2 linked regions of the Pelorhabdus rhamnosifermentans genome follow. The protein of the gene in region 1 interacts with the protein of each later gene in a pairwise test. Links are inferred from orthologs where the notes say so. Each region holds a gene or a part of one and is shown in the gene's direction. Other genes may lie near its edges. The genes, in order: gyrA and gyrB.

Evidence for each region.
Region 2: the proteins of gyrA (region 1) and gyrB interact in binary tests that used the Escherichia coli proteins (3 or more experiments, as listed by UniProt). The link is inferred for Pelorhabdus rhamnosifermentans from one-to-one orthologs.

What each region holds. Positions count from the first base shown.
Region 1 is NZ_JAHGVE010000019.1:66,439-77,085, forward strand. What follows is about bases 5,127-8,244. They hold gyrA (DNA gyrase subunit A), read left to right. Parts: upstream 5,127-5,526; coding sequence 5,527-7,962; downstream 7,963-8,244. Other genes in these bases: Ga0466249_RS18870 (L,D-transpeptidase), read left to right, coding at 5,127-5,447; Ga0466249_RS18880 (fructose-specific PTS transporter subunit EIIC), read right to left, coding at 8,040-8,244. Outside these bases: Ga0466249_RS18840 (FecCD family ABC transporter permease), read left to right, coding at 1-62; Ga0466249_RS18845 (ABC transporter ATP-binding protein), read left to right, coding at 66-857; Ga0466249_RS18850 (ABC transporter ATP-binding protein), read left to right, coding at 854-1,696; Ga0466249_RS18855 (ABC transporter permease), read left to right, coding at 1,693-2,433; Ga0466249_RS18860 (SDR family NAD(P)-dependent oxidoreductase), read left to right, coding at 2,485-3,252; Ga0466249_RS18865 (uracil-DNA glycosylase), read right to left, coding at 3,352-4,026; more of Ga0466249_RS18870, read left to right, coding at 4,239-5,126; more of Ga0466249_RS18880, read right to left, coding at 8,245-9,428; Ga0466249_RS18885 (PTS sugar transporter subunit IIA), read right to left, coding at 9,485-9,937; pfkB (1-phosphofructokinase), read right to left, coding at 9,934-10,647. UniProt on the Escherichia coli protein: A type II topoisomerase that negatively supercoils closed circular double-stranded (ds) DNA in an ATP-dependent manner to maintain chromosomes in an underwound state.
Region 2 is NZ_JAHGVE010000024.1:26,846-37,262, forward strand. The notes cover bases 3,158-6,045. They hold gyrB (DNA topoisomerase (ATP-hydrolyzing) subunit B), read left to right. Parts: upstream 3,158-3,549; coding sequence 3,550-5,541; downstream 5,542-6,045. Other genes in these bases: Ga0466249_RS20780 (DciA family protein), read left to right, coding at 3,158-3,281; remB (extracellular matrix regulator RemB), read left to right, coding at 3,259-3,528; Ga0466249_RS20795 (nickel-dependent lactate racemase family protein), read right to left, coding at 5,602-6,045. Outside these bases: dnaN (DNA polymerase III subunit beta), read left to right, coding at 1-1,070; Ga0466249_RS20770 (RNA-binding S4 domain-containing protein), read left to right, coding at 1,086-1,313; DNA replication/repair protein RecF, read left to right, coding at 1,303-2,409; more of Ga0466249_RS20780, read left to right, coding at 2,430-3,157; more of Ga0466249_RS20795, read right to left, coding at 6,046-6,861; Ga0466249_RS20810 (LCP family protein), read left to right, coding at 7,449-8,690; Ga0466249_RS20815 (L,D-transpeptidase family protein), read left to right, coding at 8,754-9,470; Ga0466249_RS28100 (methyl-accepting chemotaxis protein), read right to left, coding at 9,546-10,391. UniProt on the Escherichia coli protein: DNA gyrase negatively supercoils closed circular double-stranded DNA in an ATP-dependent manner to maintain chromosomes in an underwound state.

The sequences.
Region 1 (10,647 bases):
GCATTATTATGGCTTTTGCCGGGGCACCGTTTTTTCTTTATTTACTGCGAAAGGAGCCATAAGAAATGCTTGAAGCGGCTTGTTTATCTGTAAGCTTTGGCAAAAAGTTACTATTTAAGGACTTATCTCTAAAAATATCTGATGGAAGCATTTTGTCGATTATCGGTCCTAACGGGTCGGGCAAAAGCACACTTCTTAAGGTGTTATCGCGTAATATTCAGCCTGAACTTGGGGCTATTTTGCTTGATGGTAAGAAGCTTCAGTCTTATGGGATCGCACAGCTTGCCAAGTACATGGCCGTTTTGCCGCAATCACCGGCAGCTCCAGGCGATTTAACTGTTTATGACTTAGTTTCCTATGGTCGTTTTCCCCATCAAAGTTGGTGGAAAAATACGCATGATGAAGATAACCATTCTGTGGAGTGGGCGATAAACAAAACGAAATTGCGTCATTTGAGTGAACGATTGGTGAGTACCTTGTCTGGCGGTGAGCGGCAGCGGGTTTGGCTGGCAATGGCTCTGGCGCAAAAGCCCCGTGTCTTATTGCTTGATGAACCTACGACGTATCTGGATATTTCTCATCAGCTCGAAGTACTTGAGCTGATTGCGGAGCTAAATAAATCGGAAGGCATTACGGTGATTATGGTACTTCATGATATGAATCATGCTGCTCGCTATTCTGATAACATTGCGGTGCTCAATAAAGGCGGTTTATATGCTATGGGCGCGCCGCAAGAAGTGATGAATGAGACGATGCTGCGCGAAGTGTTTGGTGTTACAGCCGATATTTATCGCGATCAGGAGCAGCGGCCAGTATGTATCGCCCGTTGTTTGGCGACGCGGGAGGGACAAGAATGATTAAAATTGAAAATATAGTAAAAACGTATGGGACTCGTACAGCGATTAATCAAGTGAATCTATCGATTAAAGCCGGTGAAATGTTTGGGCTTCTGGGGCCAAATGGTGCAGGAAAAACGACGATGATTCGTGTTTTGACAATGCTCACATCCTTTGATTCGGGTACCATTACAGTTCATGGCCTTTCCTTGCCAACAGAGGGACAGAGTATTAAGGAATTGCTGGGAGTTGTGCCTCAGCATTTGAATTTAGATGCTGACTTGACAGCTTGGGAAAACTTGGAGCTTCATGGTCGTTTGCATCACATGCCTGCGCGGGAACGTCATGAGCGCATGGAAAAATTATTAGATTATGTGGAACTTAAGGATCGCAAGGATGATATGGTTCAAACTTTTTCAGGCGGCATGAAAAGGCGTTTGATGATTGCCAGGGCCTTACTGCATCGGCCTAAAATCCTGTTTTTAGATGAGCCGACAGTAGGTCTTGACCCACAGGTGCGACGCCGATTATGGGGTCTTATTTTGCGCTTAAACTATCAGGGACTGACCGTACTTCTTACGACGCATTATATTGAGGAGGCCGAGGCGCTATGTCAGCGTGTGGCCATTATGGAACAAGGGAAGCTTATTACGACGGCTGCACCTGCTGATTTGTGTCAAAAGGTAGGTCAATTTGCTGTAGAATGGACGGCATCGGATGGCATGAAGGTCCAGTTCTTTGATGATCGGTCGAGTGCTGCCGCCTATATTACGCAGCTCAATACGAATGCGACGTTGCGCAAGACGAATTTGGAGGATGTTTTCGTAGAACTGACAGGAAGGAAAGTGAGTGGCTCATGATGCGCGATATCATTACGGTATTTTGGCGTGACTGGTTGGTCTTGAATCGACGCCTTGGGCGCTTCATTCTTTCCAGAATGGTGTCACCCATCTTATATCTGGTCGCTTTTGGCTGGGGACTTGGCAGTCAAATTCAAGTGAGTCAGGGCAGTTATTTAGATTATATCGTGCCAGGCATTGTGGCGCTCAATTCCATGATGATAAGCTTTAATGCTGTTGGGACACCCGTTAATATGGCTCGGCTGTATCATAAGACACTGGAGGAATATCAAATTGCGCCCATCAGTGCGGCCTCTTTTGTATTCGGGAAAGTGTTGTCTGGCATACTAAGGGGGCTTATTTCTTCGCTTGTTATTATTCTACTGGCCTATGTGTTTGGCGCTACACTGACTGTGAGCCTTGGATTTTGGCTGGTACTGATTTTAAATTGTGCTTTATTCGCTGCCTTGGGCTTTGTTGCAGCCATGTTCATGAATTCTCACGAGGAAATGGCTAATTTTAATACATATGTGTTAACACCTATGTCTTTTTTGTGTGCTACGTTTTTTTCGGCGGATCGGCTGCCTCCTGTTATGCATGAGTTGGTGGGGTTATTACCTCTGACTCATGCCAGCCAGGCGCTCCGATTGGCTGGGGCGGGACATGCCCTGCCTTGGTTCTCTGTGGCTGTGTTGGTTTTCTATGTTTCTCTATTTCTCATCGTTAGTATTTGGCAAATGCGGCAGATTCGCAATTAATGTGCTGCTCTTTTTCGATAACCTGAGAATTTTTATTTGCAGGAGGTTTATATGTCTGACGAATTTAAGGATAAGGTTGTCTTGATTACGGGGGGGACATCAGGCATTGGTTTGGCAGCAGCAGAAATTTTTCTGAAAAGGGGTGCCTGTGTTGCGCTTGTAGGCCGCCGTTCGGATAAGGGGATGCAGGCTTTAGCTGACTTAGCGGAATATGGTAACAGGGTCTGGTATGTTGAAGGCAATGTGGCGAAATGCAAAGATTGCCAGTCCGTTATTCAGCAAGCGGTTGAGCATTTTGGGCGACTCGATGTGGTCGTGAATTCAGCCGGAAATTACTTGGAAAAGGCGATTGCCGATGTGACGGAAGAGGACTATGAACGGGTGATGGATACTAATATCAAGGGAACTTATTTTATTGCGAAATTTGCTGTGCCGGAACTGCGTAAAGCGGGAGCAGGAGCTATTATCAATGTATCTTCGGATGCCGGCACAAATGGGAATTTGCTTTGTTCCACTTACTGTGCTTCGAAGGGAGCTGTCAATACCTTTACGAAAGCTTTGGCTCTTGAGTTAGCGCCTTACTCAATTCGTGTCAATGCTGTCTGCCCGGGCGATATTCATACTCCGTTACTTGATGAGCAGCTAAAAGACTCAAGTAATGTTGAAAAAGATTTAAAAGAAATGGCAAGTATTTATCCATTAGGCCGTATTGGAAGGCCAGAGGAAGTGGCGAATGTTATCGCCTTTTTGGCATCAGACAAGGCCTCATTTATTACAGGGGCTTTGTGGGCTATTGATGGCGGTCTGACTGCTTGTTGAAAGGAAAAAGGTTCTTCTGCCTGAAGGCGAATGATTATCATAGCGGATAAAACAGGAGTGACTGATTCATGAGACAATCATGAGTAAGTCACTCCTGTTTTAAGCATTTTCTTTGTTAGTGAAACGCTCTGTTTTTCGAAATTGATAGAGTTCGAGAAGATTCGGTACGACATCTGATTTAAACTTGTAATCGGGTACAAGTTCTTGACATTTTGCTAAAGCCGCTTGAAAATCATAGTAAACTTCCCATTTGGCTTTGACCAACTGTTTGCCTGTTAGGCGTAACAAGTAGGCCGGATGGTACGTGGCAATAGCCGGGATATTATACTTTGTATTGAACCACTTGCCACGATCTTTTGTAATGCGTGCTCCCGGATTGTCTAAATATTTTAAGGCCACACTGCCGAGGGCGATGATAACTTTCGGCGCCACGAGAGCGAGCTCTGCATCGAGCCAGTTATTGGCACAAAAATTGGCTTCCTCAATGGTTGGCGTGCGATTCCCTTTTGGGCGGCATTTGATAATATTTGTTGTAAATACGTGATCACGCGTAATGTTTACGCTCATGAGTGCCTTATCGAGCAATTGTCCGGAAGGTCCAATAAGAGGAACACCGTATTCATCCTCAACGCCGCCAGGTCCTTCGCCGACGATGGTTAGAGGACTATCGGGACTGCCGTTATAAGAAGTGGGTCCATGATTACTATTATTATGTAAAGCACACTGAGTACACTGAAATAAATTGGATTCAAGATCATCCATGTCATGAAACATCTGTGTCACCTCATTGATGTATTTATTTTTTATTGTCGCATGATAGGAAAAATTTGTACAGCCTTCGAGTAAAATTTTATTGATAAAACTTTAGAGTTGAATAGGCCATCTAGCAAATAGGCTAGATGGTTTTTTCATGAACTTTATCCGTCATAGAAGATTGGCCTCTTTCATATATGTTAGTACTTTGAGTTTGCAAAGAGGGGTGCTCTATGAAATTATCGGTACTATTGGGGCTGATCTTAACGATCCTATTGCTTGGAACGCCGCAGCAAGTTCAAGCGGAGTCAGGTGCGCGAATCATTGTCAATTTACCATCTCGAACGGTAGATTATTATGAACAAGATCAATGGGTGCAGTCGTTCCCTGTAGCCATTGGCAGAGCCGCTACACCGACGCCGCTTGGCGACTACACTGTTCAGGAAAAAGAGGAGAATCCCATTTGGTATCCGCCGAATGAGTCTTATTCTGTTCCATCAGGACCAGAGAATCCGCTTGGTTATCGTTGGCTGGGCTTCTCAGGAAATTATGGCATTCATGGTACAAACGAACCTGATTCGATTGGCGAAGCGGTCTCAAATGGCTGTGTGCGTATGCAAGAGGCAGATGTGGAAAGACTATTTGGAGAGGTTGCTGAGGGTACTCCCGTTCAGGTAACATATGAAAGAATACGACTGCTTGTTGATAAAGAGGGTGTTGCTACACTTGGGATTTATCCTGACGTCTATGGCAAGCAGGACATTACGCTGAATGATGTGAGGAGCAAGTTGATTGAAAGGCATCTTTCGGCGTTTTTATCCGATGAGGATCTTACTCAGCTCTTGGGCAAGGCGCAGGGAAAGCAGGTTCCTTTTGCGAAGGTCCATCGTCTGGAAGTGAATCAGCGAATACTGCCTGATTATGCGGTTACTTTAGCGAATCAGTTACTTGTGCCTATAAAAGCATTTCAAGATTATGTGCCAATTGAATGTGAGGCGCTGCCTGCTGTCGCAATCGGTTCAGACTGGTACATTTCTTATGATTGTATTCCACAACTTCTTGGAGGAAAAAGCTTTCTTGATAGTGCCAAGAACTGTGTTCACATTGTATTGCCTGCTATCTATTTTAATGGCGTCTTGCTTAGTCAAAGGGTTACTGTCAATCACGGCGAGGCCGTCATAGCGCTTACGGAAATTGGACGCGCCTTGGGCCTTTCTGTTACGTATCATAACTGGGCGCAGATTGCAAAGGTCGGCTGGTATGGAGTACCTTATGTTCTCATTGATGGTGAACCGTACCTTAAAATCAGTCAGCTTAGGACTTCGCTTAATATTGGCAGTCAATTTGACGAGGCGAAACAGGTCTATAATCTTACTTATCCCGCAGTTCCTATCGATTATTCTTGCGATATTGGTGTTTTAGCAGATTTTACGGATAAATAAGCAGGATTTTTTTAGATGAATATGGAAAGTATATAATTCGAGATAATTGAGATTTTACGTTTTTCGTAGAGGTGAGAATGTGGATTTTGGTTTAGGGAAGATATTACCGGTACGCATTGAAGAAGAAATGAAAAGTTCCTATATTGATTATGCCATGAGTGTTATTGTCATGCGGGCCCTGCCTGATGTGCGGGACGGACTCAAACCGGTTCACAGGCGGATACTTTTTGCCATGCATGAAGCAGGCATGACTCCGAACAAAGCTTATAAAAAATCAGCCCGTATTGTTGGTGAAGTTTTGGGTAAATACCATCCCCATGGTGACACTTCTGTTTATGATGCCACAGTACGATTGGCGCAAGACTTTTCGACACGCTACTTGCTTGTTGACGGCCATGGTAACTTTGGTTCCGTTGACGGTGACTCTGCTGCAGCAATGCGGTATACAGAAGTTCGTATGTCTAGAATTGCCGAAAAAATGCTAGAAGATATTGAGAAAAATACGGTCGACTTTGCGCCGAATTATGATGAATCTTTGAAGGAACCAACTGTTTTGCCATCGAAAATCCCTAATTTATTAGTGAATGGTTCATCAGGGATTGCCGTGGGTATGGCGACGAATATTCCACCTCATAATTTAGGTGAAGTTATTGACGGACTTGTATTAATGATCGATAATCCAGCAGTGGATATTGAAGAATTGATGCGGGCCATTCCTGGACCTGATTTTCCTACGGCAGGACTGATCTTAGGTCGTGAAGGGATTCGCTCGGCTTATACTACAGGTCGTGGTAGCGTCAAGATGCGCGCCAAGGCGCGGGTGGAGAAGATGGCCAATGGCAAGCAACGTATTTTGGTTACGGAGCTGCCTTATCAGGTTAACAAAGCCCGGCTAATTGAAAACATCGCGAACCTTGTTCGTGATAAATCGATTGAAGGCATTACAGACTTGCGTGATGAAAGTGATCGCAGCGGTATGCGCGTTGTCATTGAGTTACGGCGCGATGTGAATTCCGATGTGATTTTAAACCAGCTTTACAAGCATACGCAAATGCAAGAGACGTTTGGTGTGAATATGCTGGCCCTTGTCAATGGACATCCACGCGTACTTAATTTACGGCAAGTGCTTGAGTATTATTTAGAACATCAAAAAGAGGTTATTACACGCAGGACACAGTTTGATTTGGCGAAAGCCAAGGCACGGGCTCACATCTTAGAAGGACTCAAGATTGCCTTGGACCATCTAGATGCGGTGATTAAGACTATTCGTGAGTCTCAGACGGTGGATATTGCTCGTAGCGCTTTGATGAATGGGTTCTCACTGAGCGAGAAACAAGCTCAGGCTATTCTGGAAATGCGCCTGCAGCGTTTAACGGGCTTGGAACGTGAAAAGATTGATCAAGAGTATCAGGATATTTTAGCAACGATTGCTTATTTGGAAAGTGTTCTTGCTGATGATGCCAAGCTATTTCAGATTATTCGGGAAGAATTGCTGAGTGTAAAACAACGTTTTGGTGATGAGCGGCGTACGGTTATTACAAGTGATGTGTCCAAAATGGATCTGGCCGATCTTATTGCAGAAGAAGATATTGTTATCACGCTGACGCATTATGGATACATTAAGCGTTTGCCTGTTGATACCTATCGCAATCAGAAACGTGGCGGTCGTGGTGTTACAGGTATGAATACGAAAGAAGAAGATTTCGTAGAGCATATTTTTGTATCCACAACGCATCATAATTTGCTGTTCTTTTCTTCGCGGGGACGGGTGTATCGGTTAAAGGGATATGAAATACCAGAAGCATCCAGACAGGCGAAGGGGACAGCGATTGTCAACCTGTTGCCAACAGAGCCGAAAGAAAAAATTACGGCTGTTATCCCTGTTCGGGAATTTTCAGCTAATAAATTTTTGTTTATGGCAACAAAAAAGGGCATCGTGAAGAAAACGGAGCTTACTGATTTCGATACGGCGCGTAAAGGCGGTCTCATTGCCATTAATCTTGATGAAGATGACGACCTGATCGAGGTTAAGCTGACAAATGGCGAGCAGAATATTATTATGGGTACCAAACATGGACAGGCTATTCATTTTTCTGAAAAAGATGTTCGCATGATGGGCCGGGCGGCACGCGGTGTGAAAGGTGTAGCGCTCACGCATCAGGATGAAGTTATTGGTATGGATTCGGCTCATAAAAATGGTGAGGTTCTTACCGTGACTGCTGAAGGTTATGGCAAACGGACGCCTATTGAAGACTACCGTTTGCAGACGCGGGGCGGTAAAGGAATTATCAATATAAAAGCGACAGATAAAACGGGTGAAGTCGTTGGCATTAAAGTGGTTCGTCCTGGACAGGAATTAATGCTCATTACGATTGACGGTGTTGTTATCCGAACGGATATTGATGAGATTTCTTTAATTAGTCGGAACACGCAGGGTGTTAAGCTTATGAAAACAGCCGAACATGATAAGGTTGTTGCGTTAGCTGCTGTAGAAAAGAAAGTAGATAGTGAGTAATTCGTACATTTAAATATTATAAAAGCAGGTTTTTGTTGAGCTTTCAACAAAAACCTGCTTTTTTTCTTGGCAATTCCTTATTTTTCACTCTTAGCAGTTATCTTGGTTAAATCCTGTTTTAATAAAGTTAATAAGACGGCTGTAACGACAGTACCGATAGCAATAGCTACGATATAAAGACCGACATTGCCGACGGCATTGGGGATGGGGAGAACAAAGATACCGCCATGAGGAGCACGTAAAGTACAGCCGAATATCATAGAGAGCGCCCCGGTTACAGCTGAACCAGCCATCAGCGAGGGAATGACGCGGAAAGGATCGGACGCAGCAAAGGGAATGGCTCCTTCTGTAATAAAAGAGATGCCGAGGACAGCAGCGGCTTTTCCTGCGTCTCTTTCATCAGGTGTAAATTTATTTTTTGCTAAAAAGGTTGCTAGGGCAATTCCAAGGGGGGGAGTCATTCCTGCTGCCATAACAGCAGCCATAGGTTCAAAAATGTTGCTTGCCAATAGCCCGACACTAAAGGTATATGCAGCTTTATTTACGGGACCGCCCATATCAAATGCCATCATTCCGCCGAGCAGTAAACCGAGTGCTACGGCATTCGTGGAAGACATGCCTTTTAAGGCTTCTGTCATGATATCCATAATCGCTTTCACGGGAGTTCCTACGATATAAATCATGAGTAGTCCTACTGCTGCGCTGGAAAAGAGTGGAATAATGAGAACGGGTTTTAAGCCTTCCAGTGTTTTTGGTAATTTGATATTATCTTTTAGCCATTTGGCAATATAACCGGCTAGAAATCCGGAAATAATACCACCTAAGAAGCTAGCGCCAATTTTAGTGGCGAGCATACCGCCAATTAAGCCAGGTGTCAGGCCGGGGCGATCGGCAATTGAAAAGGCGATAAATCCGGATAGAATGGGAACCATGAGGGCAAAGGCTGTACCACCGCCAATATCCATAAGAGCAGCAGCCAAGGTGCCTTGCTCTTTAAATGCTTCAATGCCAAATACGAAAGAGAGGGCAACAAGTAAACCACCTGCGACCACAAGGGGAAGCATATAAGATACACCTGTCATGAGATGTTTGTAAGGGCCTGTGCGTTCGGCGGATTTTTCCTGTTTCCTTTCACTTATCTGTGACAGGTAATCAGCAGGTTCTTTCATGGCAAGTGCCTTTTGAATGACTTCCTGGCCGTCTTTAATGGCTGCACCCACTGAGGTTTTCAAGCATTTTTTACCGGCAAAAGGCGTATCGTCAATACTTGTATCCGCTGCGATGATGACGGCATCTGCTTGCGCAATATCTTCGGCTGTGAGGGCATTTTCCACTCCCACAGAGCCTCTTGTTTCAACCTTCATGGCATGACCGAGTTCCTTTGCAGCTTTGGCTAGCGCTTCCGCTGCCATGTAGGTATGGGCAATTCCTGTTGGGCAAGAGGTGATTGCTACGAGTTTACTCATTTTGTTATTCCTCCTTTTATTTTGAGATATAAGGGGTCTTTTTTTTATGAAGAATTTTATTCCCTCGCTTGCAGGGCTGCTTGTATTTCTTCAGCACCATTGGCATTGCGCAGAGCTGCCAGGAAATCTTCATGCATGAGCATGCGGGCTAATCGTGACAGGGCCTGAAGATGAACATCTTCGCCATTTAACGGGGCGGCAATCAAAAAGAATAAATCGGCCTTTGTGCCATCTAAGGACTGAACGTCAAGTGCTTGGGTTACACGTGCAAAAGCCAATGCTGGTTTTAATACAGCGGCAGATTTGGCATGCGGAATGGCTACGCCAAATCCAACACCCGTTGTGCCGAGGGTTTCTCGTTTTGCCACATCACTCAAATAACCGGCTCGATCAAGAACGGCACCTGTTTTCTCAAAAGCTTGGGCTAAAACATCCCACACTTCTTCTTTTGTAGAAACGGTAATATCAAGCAAAATTCTGTCGGCTGTCAATAATTCCGTAATTTTCATGCTCTTTCCTCCCAGTTTTCAATCTGCACTAAGGGCAGAAGTTTTTCGATTTCTTGAAGCGATCCTGGTTGTGTTCCGGGCTTGGCAACGGTGGCAGCAGCTGCTGCCGTTGCCAGACGGGCTTTATCAGCTAAAGATAATTCTCTTGTATCTGCTACTGCTAACCCCGCGACCATGGCATCACCAGCTCCTACGGTTGAACCAATCTTGATCGCGGGGGCTTTGACCCTTAATCTTTCATCTCCTGCGGCAATTAACGCTCCTTGCTCCCCCAGGGATACGACAACAAGTTGAATACCTGATAAAAGCAATTGATTAATGGCTTGACTGAGTTCACGAGAATTCGTGAGGGAGCGGCCCATTATTTCGCTTAGTTCTGTAATATTTGGTTTTACGGCGTAAGGTGCAGCTTCTAAGGCGGTAGTCAGGGCCGGTCCGCTTGTGTCCAAAAAGACTTTACAGTGTTGCTCTTTTAGCAGAGTAATGAGCTGATAATAGCTGTCAGGGGGGGCATCAGGGGGGAGGCTTCCTGATAATATAAAAGAATCAGCTGTTTGAGCGAGTTTGCTAATTGTTTGTTTTAAGCGCAGCCAGTCATCAGCGGAAAAGGTTAGTCCAGGAAAATTTACTTCCGTAACAAGACCAGTTGTTTGATCAACTAATTTTGTATTTACCCGTGTACAGCCGGGGATTAAAACGAAATGGTTTTC
Region 2 (10,417 bases), on another replicon or contig:
TTCAAACAGTTCAAAAAGCTATTGCAACTAAAACGCCTATGCAAATTCTCACAGGCATTTATTTATCAGCTAAAAACAATCAATTAGAATTACAGGCAACAGATTATGAAATAGGTATTACTTGTACAATTGAAGCAAATATTGAAGAAGAAGGAATCAGTGTTTTGTCAGGAAAGATGTTCCAAGAAATGGTACGCCATTTATCAGGTGACAACGTGCACATCGAATCCTCTACAGAAGATCGAACAGTAAAAATCACTTCAAATTTTGCTCAGTTTAATTTATTATGCTTACCTGCTGAAGAATTTCCTGTACTGAAACCATTAACACATGAAAATGTATTATCAATAAAAGACAATGTATTACGTGATATGATAAAAAAGACCATTTTTGCCTGTGCAATAGAAGATTCACGCCCGATCTTTACAGGTGCATTACTTGAAGCAAACAATCAAAATGTTACTATGGTTGCAACAAATACTCATCGCTTAGCACTCAAAAGAGATGCCATTGATAGTTTTGAAGGACTAATTAAAATGATCATCCCATCTAAAATTCTAAATGAACTTGCCCGGTTATTAACATCAGATATTCCATTTGACGTTAATATTTCTTGGCAAAAAAATCAGGTAGCTTTTTCATTTGATAATGTTTATATTGTTTCAAGGCTCATCGAAGGAACTTTCCCTGAATATCAAAAAGTTATCCCCAACGATTTTGTTACAATTGTCACCGTAAATTGTGATCAATTCTTAGATGCTGTTGAACGCGTATCTTTAATTGCTCGCGATGGCGATTATAATGTCATTAAATTTTCCTTTAAAGGAAACCAAATTACTATTCATTCAAATAATCCAGAACTTGGTAAGGCTTCTGAAACAATTGAAGCTGATATCAAAGGCAATGAATTGGATATTGCTTTTAATGCCAAATATGTGAGCGATATTTTGAAAAATGTTACAACTGATGAACTTACTTTTTCGTTAAATACTCCTCTTAGCCCGGCAGCGATTCAACCGCTTCATGATGATCAATATATTTATATCATTACACCTGTACGATCAAACTAAAAAGCAGGAGATTTTATGGAACTTATTGAAATAAATACAGAGTCTATTCAATTAGATCAATTTTTGAAATGGGCAGGTATCGTCGAAACAGGCGGTCAAGTAAAAAATTGGTTAGCTGATCAGATGATTACCTTAAATGGTCAGCTAGTAACGGAAAAACGCAAAAAATTAAAAGATAAAGATAAGATTACAATAAAAGGGCTCGGCTCTTATCAAGTGGTTGTTGTAAAAAATGCGAATTGATCAAGTTAAACTAAGGCATTATCGGAATTATGATGAATGCACCTTAGCCTTTCCAGACAATATCAATGTATTCATTGGTAAAAATGCACAAGGAAAAACAAATTTACTTGAAGCTCTTTATCTGGCGATATTAGGTAAATCTTATCGTTCTGCTCATGATGAAGAGCTCATTCAATTTGTCCAAGAGCAATGTATGGTGAGACTTGATATAAGCCTTTATGATGCACAACATGAAATAACCCTTCAGTTTCGAAGGGGCCAAAAAAAAGAAATTTCATTAGATCAAGATACTATAAGGCAAAATCAGCTAATAGGATTATTTCATGCTGTACTTTTTTCACCTGATGATCTCTATTTATTAAAAGGCGCACCAGCAGAACGGCGGCGTTTTTTAGATATTGAAATATCACAGATCAGTCCTGTTTATTATAAACAGCTATTACACTATAATCGCATTGTTTTACAGCGTAATACACTGCTGAAAAATATCAGGGAAAAAAAAGCATCGGAAAGCTTGCTAATTCCCTGGGATGAGAACTTGGCTGAAATTGGTTCTTATCTTGTGTACAAGCGTCTTTATACTATTCAAAAATTAGCTCTACTTGCTCGTGAGATGCATGAGCAATTAACTGGTTGTGCTGAAAAACTAGTTGTTACATATATTCAACACGGTCATGAGGATGCAATACTAAGCGATGATCGCGTGGTTATTGCTCAGTGGCTGAAAAACAAACTCATCGAATCACACGAAAAAGATATTTGGCGTGGTAGTACAAGTGTGGGCCCTCATCGTGATGACCTTGGTTTTACGATTAATTCTATTGATACGAAAACGTATGGTTCGCAAGGACAGCAACGGACAGCTATTTTGTCGCTTAAACTAGCTGAATTAGAATATATCAAAGTCGAAACAGGCGAATACCCTTTTTTGTTGCTTGATGATGTGATGAGTGAATTGGATATGAATCGACGAAGTTATTTGCTGGAGTTTATCAAAAATCGTATTCAAACATTTATTACGGCTACAGATGAAAGTGATTTTCCTAAAAATCATTTTGGAAAAGTTTATACTATTGAACAAGGTCGGGTAAAATAAGATAAAATTGGGTGATTGTCTTGGAAAAGATCGCCGTTGTTATTCCGAAAGCTTTTCAAAAATTAGGTCTTCATCATAAATTTCGTATGGAAATGATTTTTTATCGTTGGCATGAGATTGTTGGAGCAGAAATTGCTTGTCATACTCGCCCTATATCAATGAATCATGGACTACTTTTTGTGGCTGTAAATAGTTCTGTATGGTGTCATCACCTGATGATGATGAAAGAATCGCTCATAAAAAAGTTGAACCATTTTGCTCAAAGCAAAGTTGTTACAGATATTAAGTATCAAACTGGATCCATTCAACGACAAGAAAATTCTGATAAAGGAGAAATTGAGCTTTCACTTTCAGCGAAAATCCGTTCTATTTTGCTTACAAAAGAAGAAGTAGCGCAGATTCGTCAATTAACTGATTCCATTGAGACGCAAGAATTAAGGCAGCATGTATTTTCGCTACTTGTAAAAGATTGTAAATTAACCAAATATAAAAAGGATCAACATTATCATCCTTGTGCAAAATGTCGTACTCTTTGTCCTCCTCAGGATACGTATTGTACTGTTTGTTCCATTGAAGCTCGTCAGATGCGGATTGGAGAAATTTATAAAGTGCTCAAGGAAGCGCCTTGGCTTCAATATCGAGAATGTAAAAATTTTATTGAATGCTCAGCTTTTGAATTTCGCAAAGCACGACAGCAGCTTATTTTGCAGATGATCAGAGAAATGGAAAAAACAGTACCCCCGCCTCTTGTTGAATCTACATTAGTGATGCTACTCACATCGACGAAACCTGAATTTCTTAATAACGATTTAATTGAGAAAACCATGAGTAAAGTCAGGAGGAAAAAAAATGTTTTTGCATATCGGCAGTGACTATGTTATTCCTTTAAAAAATATTGTAACAATTACGGATATGACAGCTGTAAAATCCGGTATTAATCAAAAGTTTATTACAGCGAAACGCAATGAAAAAAAAGTAGAAGATATTTCTGATGGCAATGCAAAAAGCTTTATTGTTACAGATAATAAAGTTTATTTATCAGCTATTTCATCAATTACGTTGAAAAAGCGAGCTGGATATATTAAAGCAGAACCTCAGGAAGATAGGGAAGAAGAGTAAAAGATTTATTTGGAGGGAACTATGAGTACAAACGATACAGATATGATAAATGAAAAAAAATTAGAAGACACGCCAATTAACGGTCATTTGACAGAAAATGAAATTGAGGCCGTCACATCCACATCAGGCCATTATGGTGCTAAGCAAATTCAGGTTTTAGAAGGCTTGGAAGCTGTTCGTAAACGGCCTGGTATGTATATTGGCAGTACTTCGTCAAGGGGATTACATCATTTAGTATATGAAGTAGTTGATAATGCTATTGATGAATCATTAGCAGGCTATTGTGATACGGTACATGTATTTATTCATCCGGATAATAGCATTACTGTGACAGATAATGGCCGCGGTATTCCTGTTGATATGCATGCCATTGGACTACCTGCAGTAGAGGTAGTTATGACGGTTCTTCATGCCGGTGGTAAATTTGGTGGTGAGGGATATAAGGTATCAGGCGGTTTACATGGTGTTGGTGTTTCTGTTGTTAATGCTTTGAGTGAATGGCTGGAAGTGAAGGTGAAGCGCGGTGGTTTTGTCTATGATATGCGTTTTGAACGGGGGGCTACGGCTCGCAAGCTAAGAAAAATTGGTACAACAGATGAGACAGGAACAGAAGTTACATTTAAGCCGGATAGTGAAATATTTGAGGAATTAGAATATCATTTTGACATATTGAGACAGAGGCTTAGAGAACTGGCTTATCTTAATCGAGGCTTATCGATTGATATTATTGACGAAAGAACGGATGTAAGACAAAGTTATTGTTTTGAAGGTGGTATTGTTTCTTTTGTCGAGCATTTAAATCAGAATAAAGATGTTTTGCAGCCGCAGCCGATTTACCTCAATGGCAGTAAAGATAAAACGATTGTTGAAATTGCTCTACAATATAATGATAGTTATACGGAAAATTTATTTTCCTTTGTTAATAACATTCATACTCAGGAAGGCGGAACCCATTTAAGTGGATTTAAAATTGCCCTGACCCGTACGATTAATGATTATGCTCGTAAGCTTAATCAGTTGAAAGAAAATGATGAAAATTTAAGTGGTGATGATATTCGTGAGGGCTTGACAGGTGTCATTAGCTTAAAAGTCCAAGATCCGCAATTTGAAGGTCAAACAAAAACAAAATTAGGGAATAGTGAAGTTCGCGGTATTGTGGATTCCATTGTTAGTGAGGGCTTATCAGAGTTTTTTGAGGAAAATCCGGCGATTACGAAGAAAATCATTGAAAAAACGATTATGGCGTCTCGTGCACGTGAAGCAGCACGGAAAGCGCGTGAATTAACGCGTCGCAAAAGCGCATTGGAAATCAGTTCTTTACCAGGAAAATTAGCTGATTGTTCCATCAAAGATCCTATGCAAACAGAAATTTATCTTGTTGAGGGTGATTCTGCTGGTGGTAGCGCAAAACAAGGTCGTGATAGGAGATTTCAGGCAATTTTGCCATTGCGTGGTAAAATATTAAATGTAGAAAAAGCGCGATTGGATAAGATATTAAATAATGAAGAAATTCGCTCCATGATTACAGCTTTTGGTAATGGTATTGGTGAAGAATTTGATTTAGAAAAGAGTCGTTATGGAAAAATTATCATTATGACAGATGCCGATGTGGATGGAGCGCATATTCGAACATTACTCTTAACCTTCTTTTATCGCTATATGAAGCCGCTGCTCGAAAATGGACGAGTATATATTGCTCAGCCTCCTTTATATTTAATCAAAAAGGGTCGGGAAAGCTGGTATGTGTACAGTGATGATGAAATGGGTCGTTTACTGGGTAAAATCGGACGAGACAATATTAGTGTGCAACGCTACAAAGGTCTTGGCGAAATGAATCCCGAGCAATTATGGGATACGACGATGAATCCAGAAGGCCGCACGAATCTTCAAGTAACATTAGAAGACGGTATGATGGCTGATGAAATTTTTTCGATATTAATGGGAGATAAGGTAGAACCACGTCGGAAATTTATCGAAGATTATGCTCATACTGTAAAAAATCTTGATATTTAATTAAGAATAAACATAATAAAAACGCGGATCACTTTTCGGTGATACGCGTTTTTTGAATCATTACATATGGGGAACAGTGAAGCTTCCCATTGGCATGAGTGTAATGCTTGGATGAGAGCCTAATTTTTTAAACGCCAGTTGCAATGCTTCATTCATATCTTTGGCGGGTGTGAAAAGGAGTGTCTTAGCAAGCTGAGGATCTAGGGAAGAAACAAGGACGAATTCCGCCTTATTCATTAAACGTGTTACAGCATAGGCTTTATGTGCACCAATTTGAAAATCAGTTCGAATAGCTGTTTCTACTTCAGCGGGAGTTTTATATTTTTGCATGGTTTTTTCATATAATTCTGATCCTGTACCTTCGATACATTCACCTAAGAGGATAACCATGCCACCCGGCTTGACAGCGCACCACGCATTATCCATCGTCTTTTGTAACTGGTAGACGTTAATATCTTTTGGATAGCCGCCACAGGTAGCAATAACAAGGTCGGCTTCCTGCTTAATTCTTGCTCCATATACCTCATTGACAAACTCGCAGGCGACTTGATGGGCTTTTATATAATCACCAGCAAAAACTTTTAAAAATTTCTTTTTTTCATTAAGCACAACATTGAGGAGAAATGAGGGGCGGCACATTTCTGCTCCCTCGACCTGATCATGATAAATGGGATTACCTTCTAATTTACCAATCACTGCATTTGGGTCTAACATCATAGAATGATTTTTCCGAACTGTTTCATAATAAGCTACACCGGGAAGCATGGCTTTACGGCCACCGCCAAACCCAGAGAAAAAGTGATGAACAATATTGCCTGTGCAAATGATATGATCGACTTCAGTAACGAGTTTATTAAAATAGACAGGCGTTCCACGCGATGTAGTACCAAAAAATTGAAAGTCTTCTTTATTTCTACAGTTGCTGTTATACATTTTTACTCGTTTTGCAACAGCTGGACTAACTGCTTCAATCATTTCCTGCTCCGTCATTAGGCGATGCGTGCCTAGAGCAAAGACAATTCGCATATCTTCATCAGGTATGCCTACGGCATTTAGCTCATCTAATAGAATGGGCATAAAGACGTAGCTATTTGCGACACGAGTGGGGTCATTGACAATAAAAGCGACTGTTTGACCAGGTTTAACGATTTTGTTGAGTGGTTTAGAATCAATTGGATTGCGGATAGCTTCTCGAATTGCTGCAGCTGGGTCAGGCAATTCAGGAAATTTCTTAATGACTAATTCATCCACAATTAGAGAAGAATCAAGTGAAAAAGACAATTCATCTTTTCCATATTTCATTTTATATTCTTTATTCATGCTAAACACCTTCCTGAATAAATTTGAAATTTAGGATGATTTTCCTTTCTTTCTATAGTACTATACAAGGTTGTCTAAGTCTATAAAATATACCAAAGAGATACTTATTATGTATTCTTACGGGTCACTAGAAGGCTAAGTATCCAGTTAAATAATCATATCAATATATATAAATTATCGTTAAAATATTATAGAATATGATTGACATAACAGCTGTAAAGTAATATAATGTTCTAGTAAATCACTTTTGGGGCATCGCCAAGCGGTAAGGCACGGGACTCTGACTCCCGCATCCCTAGGTTCGAATCCTAGTGCCCCAGCCAATATATATGACTCACTAGCTCAACTGGCAGAGCAACTGACTCTTAATCAGTAGGTTCGGGGTTCGATTCCCCGGTGTGTCACCAAAAAAATCAAGGGTTCGCAGCAATGCGGCCCTTTTTATTTATTTTACGTGTTAAAATAAAATGACAAAATTTTAGTTAATTTGTAAAAACCTTGACCATTTTGTTGATATTCTGTTATTGTAGTATTAAATAATAGGTTTCTGAATTGGGGCTTTTATCAGAAAAAAGAGGGTGTATTTTTTGGCGGCGCAAATAGAAAATCCTATCGTTCCACAGAGAAAAAATAAGATAAAACGCATAGCTATTATCGTAGCTCTGTTAGTTACTTTTATAACTGTTATTGCAGGAGCATTTTTTTTAGGATTGCATAGTCAGGATAGTCCAATTGTGAGTCAAATCATAACGCATAAAAAAATTAATATTTTATTGTTAGGCATTAATAAAAGGAAAGATGACCCTGGGCGTTCTAACGTTACTTGTGTAGTTACTGTGGATACAGATACCAAAAATGTGTCTATGTTGTGGGTACCGCGCGATAGTCGGGTGAAAATTCCTGGTTATGAGCCGAATAAAATTGGTCATGCTTATGCTTATGGTGGGCCTAAACTTTCGGAGCAGACGGTCTCAGAGTTGTTAGGCATTCCTATTGATTATTATGTAGCTATTAATATGGATGGGTTTAAAAAAGTGATTGATGCCTTAGGTGGCGTGGATATCAATGTAGATAAAAGGATGTATTATTATGATCCTTATGATGAGGGCGAAGTCGATAATGATGGTCTTATTGATTTGCAGCCTGGTTTACAGCATATGGATGGCAATACAGCGTTGCAATATGTTCGGTTTCGTCATGATGAAATGGGAGATATTGGTCGAATTGAGCGCCAGCAAAAATTTGCTAAAGCTTTGCTAGACGATATTATGAGTCCGTCGATCATTACTAAATTACCTGGTGTGATTCAGGAAGCAAATTCTGTTTTTCAGACAGATATGCCAGTTAGTCAAATGCTGAGTTTAAGTAAAGTCATCACTGATGCTTATAAGCAAGGCATTCAAACCGATATGGTTTCTGGTCGACCTGTTTATATTGATGAGATTAGTTATTGGTTGCCTGATATTGTTGCAATGAGGAAGAAAATTGCTGAGATTCAAGGAATAACCATCAATGAGGATTATTTGGTATCAGCGCAAATGTTGGCTAATGAATATGAGGCGGCTTTGCCGAAAGATACAAAGGTAGCGGAAGCGTCGCATTCTTCTGCTAGCGATACAACGAGTATATCCACGACTGCTAAAACGTCAACGAATTCAACAATTCCAACAACGAGTAGTAAGTCCAAGTCAACTACGGCTAAGATGAATATTCAGAGTGATACTGCTTCTAACCGAGCTCCAAGTTCAAGTTCAGCTTCAATTCCAGCTTCAGCCGAAACTGCTAACGAAGTAGCCAGGAAAAGCGCAGCGAATACAGCAGCTAAATAATGAAACATGTTTTTTTGTTCCCTCACATATAATGTAGCGAGTTATTGTGCAGGGGGAACAGATGTGATCAAACTTTTTTCTGTAAAAATCAATTGGCGTAAAGCATATTTTGCGATTACGTCGCTTTTTCTTATTAGTATAATTTTAAGTATTGCAGGATTTGAATATTTAGATGAGCAAGAATTGATTTCTCTTTCTGATCAGTTCCTGTCAGCTCCAACTGGTAAAATATCGATTGTCATCAACATTTCTGATCGCGTTCTAAAATTGTACAATGATGGAAATCTGTATAAAAAGTATCGGATTGCAGTTGGTAAAAGTAGTACGCCAACGCCGATTGGTGACTGGATTGTTATTTGGAAGTCCTATCGATCAGGTGATATTTTTGGAACACGTTTTCTAGGGCTTGATGTGCCATGGGGAGGATATGGAATTCACGGTACGAATCGGCCATGGAGTATTGGACATTTTATTAGTCAAGGCTGTATTCGATTGTGTAATAAGGATATTGAAGAACTTTTTGAATGGGTACCTGTGGGCACATCGGTACGAATTGAAGGTGAAAGGTTTCGCAGTCCGCGTATACTTCAATATGAAGCGATTGGTGCAGATGTAGTCCAGCTCCAAGTAAGACTTAAAAAATTGGGTTATCTCGAAGGAAGAGCGGATGGTTTTTTTAATAAAGATACAGAAGAGGCTGTTAAGCGGTTCCAGCATGATAGGGGACTTAAAGTTAGCGGGGTAGCCGATCAGAAACTTTTAAATTTATTGGGCCTTTAATTAAATAAAAATCCAGCACATTTCCGCAGGGAAGTGTGCTGGATTTTTTTTTGCTACGCACTATGTTTTTGATGCTTATTTATAGCGTTCAACGTACTGGCTCAATTCTTTGGTATGAGCATTGATTTGTTCTAGTGTAGAAGATATTTCTTGAGTTGTTGCTGCTTGCTCTTCACTAATAGCACCAGTCGATTCGATGGATTTATTAATCTCTGAGATAGACTGAGCGACTTCTTGTAAAGTGAATTGAATTTTTTTTACGGCATCCTGCGATTGATCGGCTAATTTACGAACTTCTTCTGCAACTACTGCAAATCCCCTGCCATGTTCACCGGCACGGGCTGCTTCAATGGCTGCATTCAGTCCTAATAAATTGGTTTGAGCGGCGATATTTTTAATGAATTCAAGAATTTGTGTTGTATCGTTATTTTTTTTGACTAACTCTTGTACCCGTTTAATGGCCTCTTGACCGGCAGCAGCGAGATCACTTGCACTTTTTGCTACTTGTCCAACACTTTCAGAAGCTTGAGTTGTTGAAGAAGAGAGATCTTCGATATTTTTGATGAGGTTCATACTATGCTCTAAATCAAGACCTGAACTTAAAGTTCCGATAATTTCATTATTTATTCCGTAAATGGGAGTAAATATGGTTTTAATTGTTCTTCCATAGACATCAGGGGGGATCTCGGCATGTGTTGATTTGCCGGTTCGAATACAATCTTCAATTGTTTCGATGCTTGCAATCGGTTTACCTTTAGGTAAATCAAGTTCAAATTGTTCGGCGTGGTGGTAACCTAAATATTCTTTTAAGTCAGTTAATCCCACAGCCATATCATCACGAACGATTTTATTCATGTAGGGAAGGACTGTTTCAAAGGCAGCTAAAATAGCCTCGTTTGTTTCTGGCTTATTAGTTGACATAGTCATTTTTCCTCCTAATAGTTCAA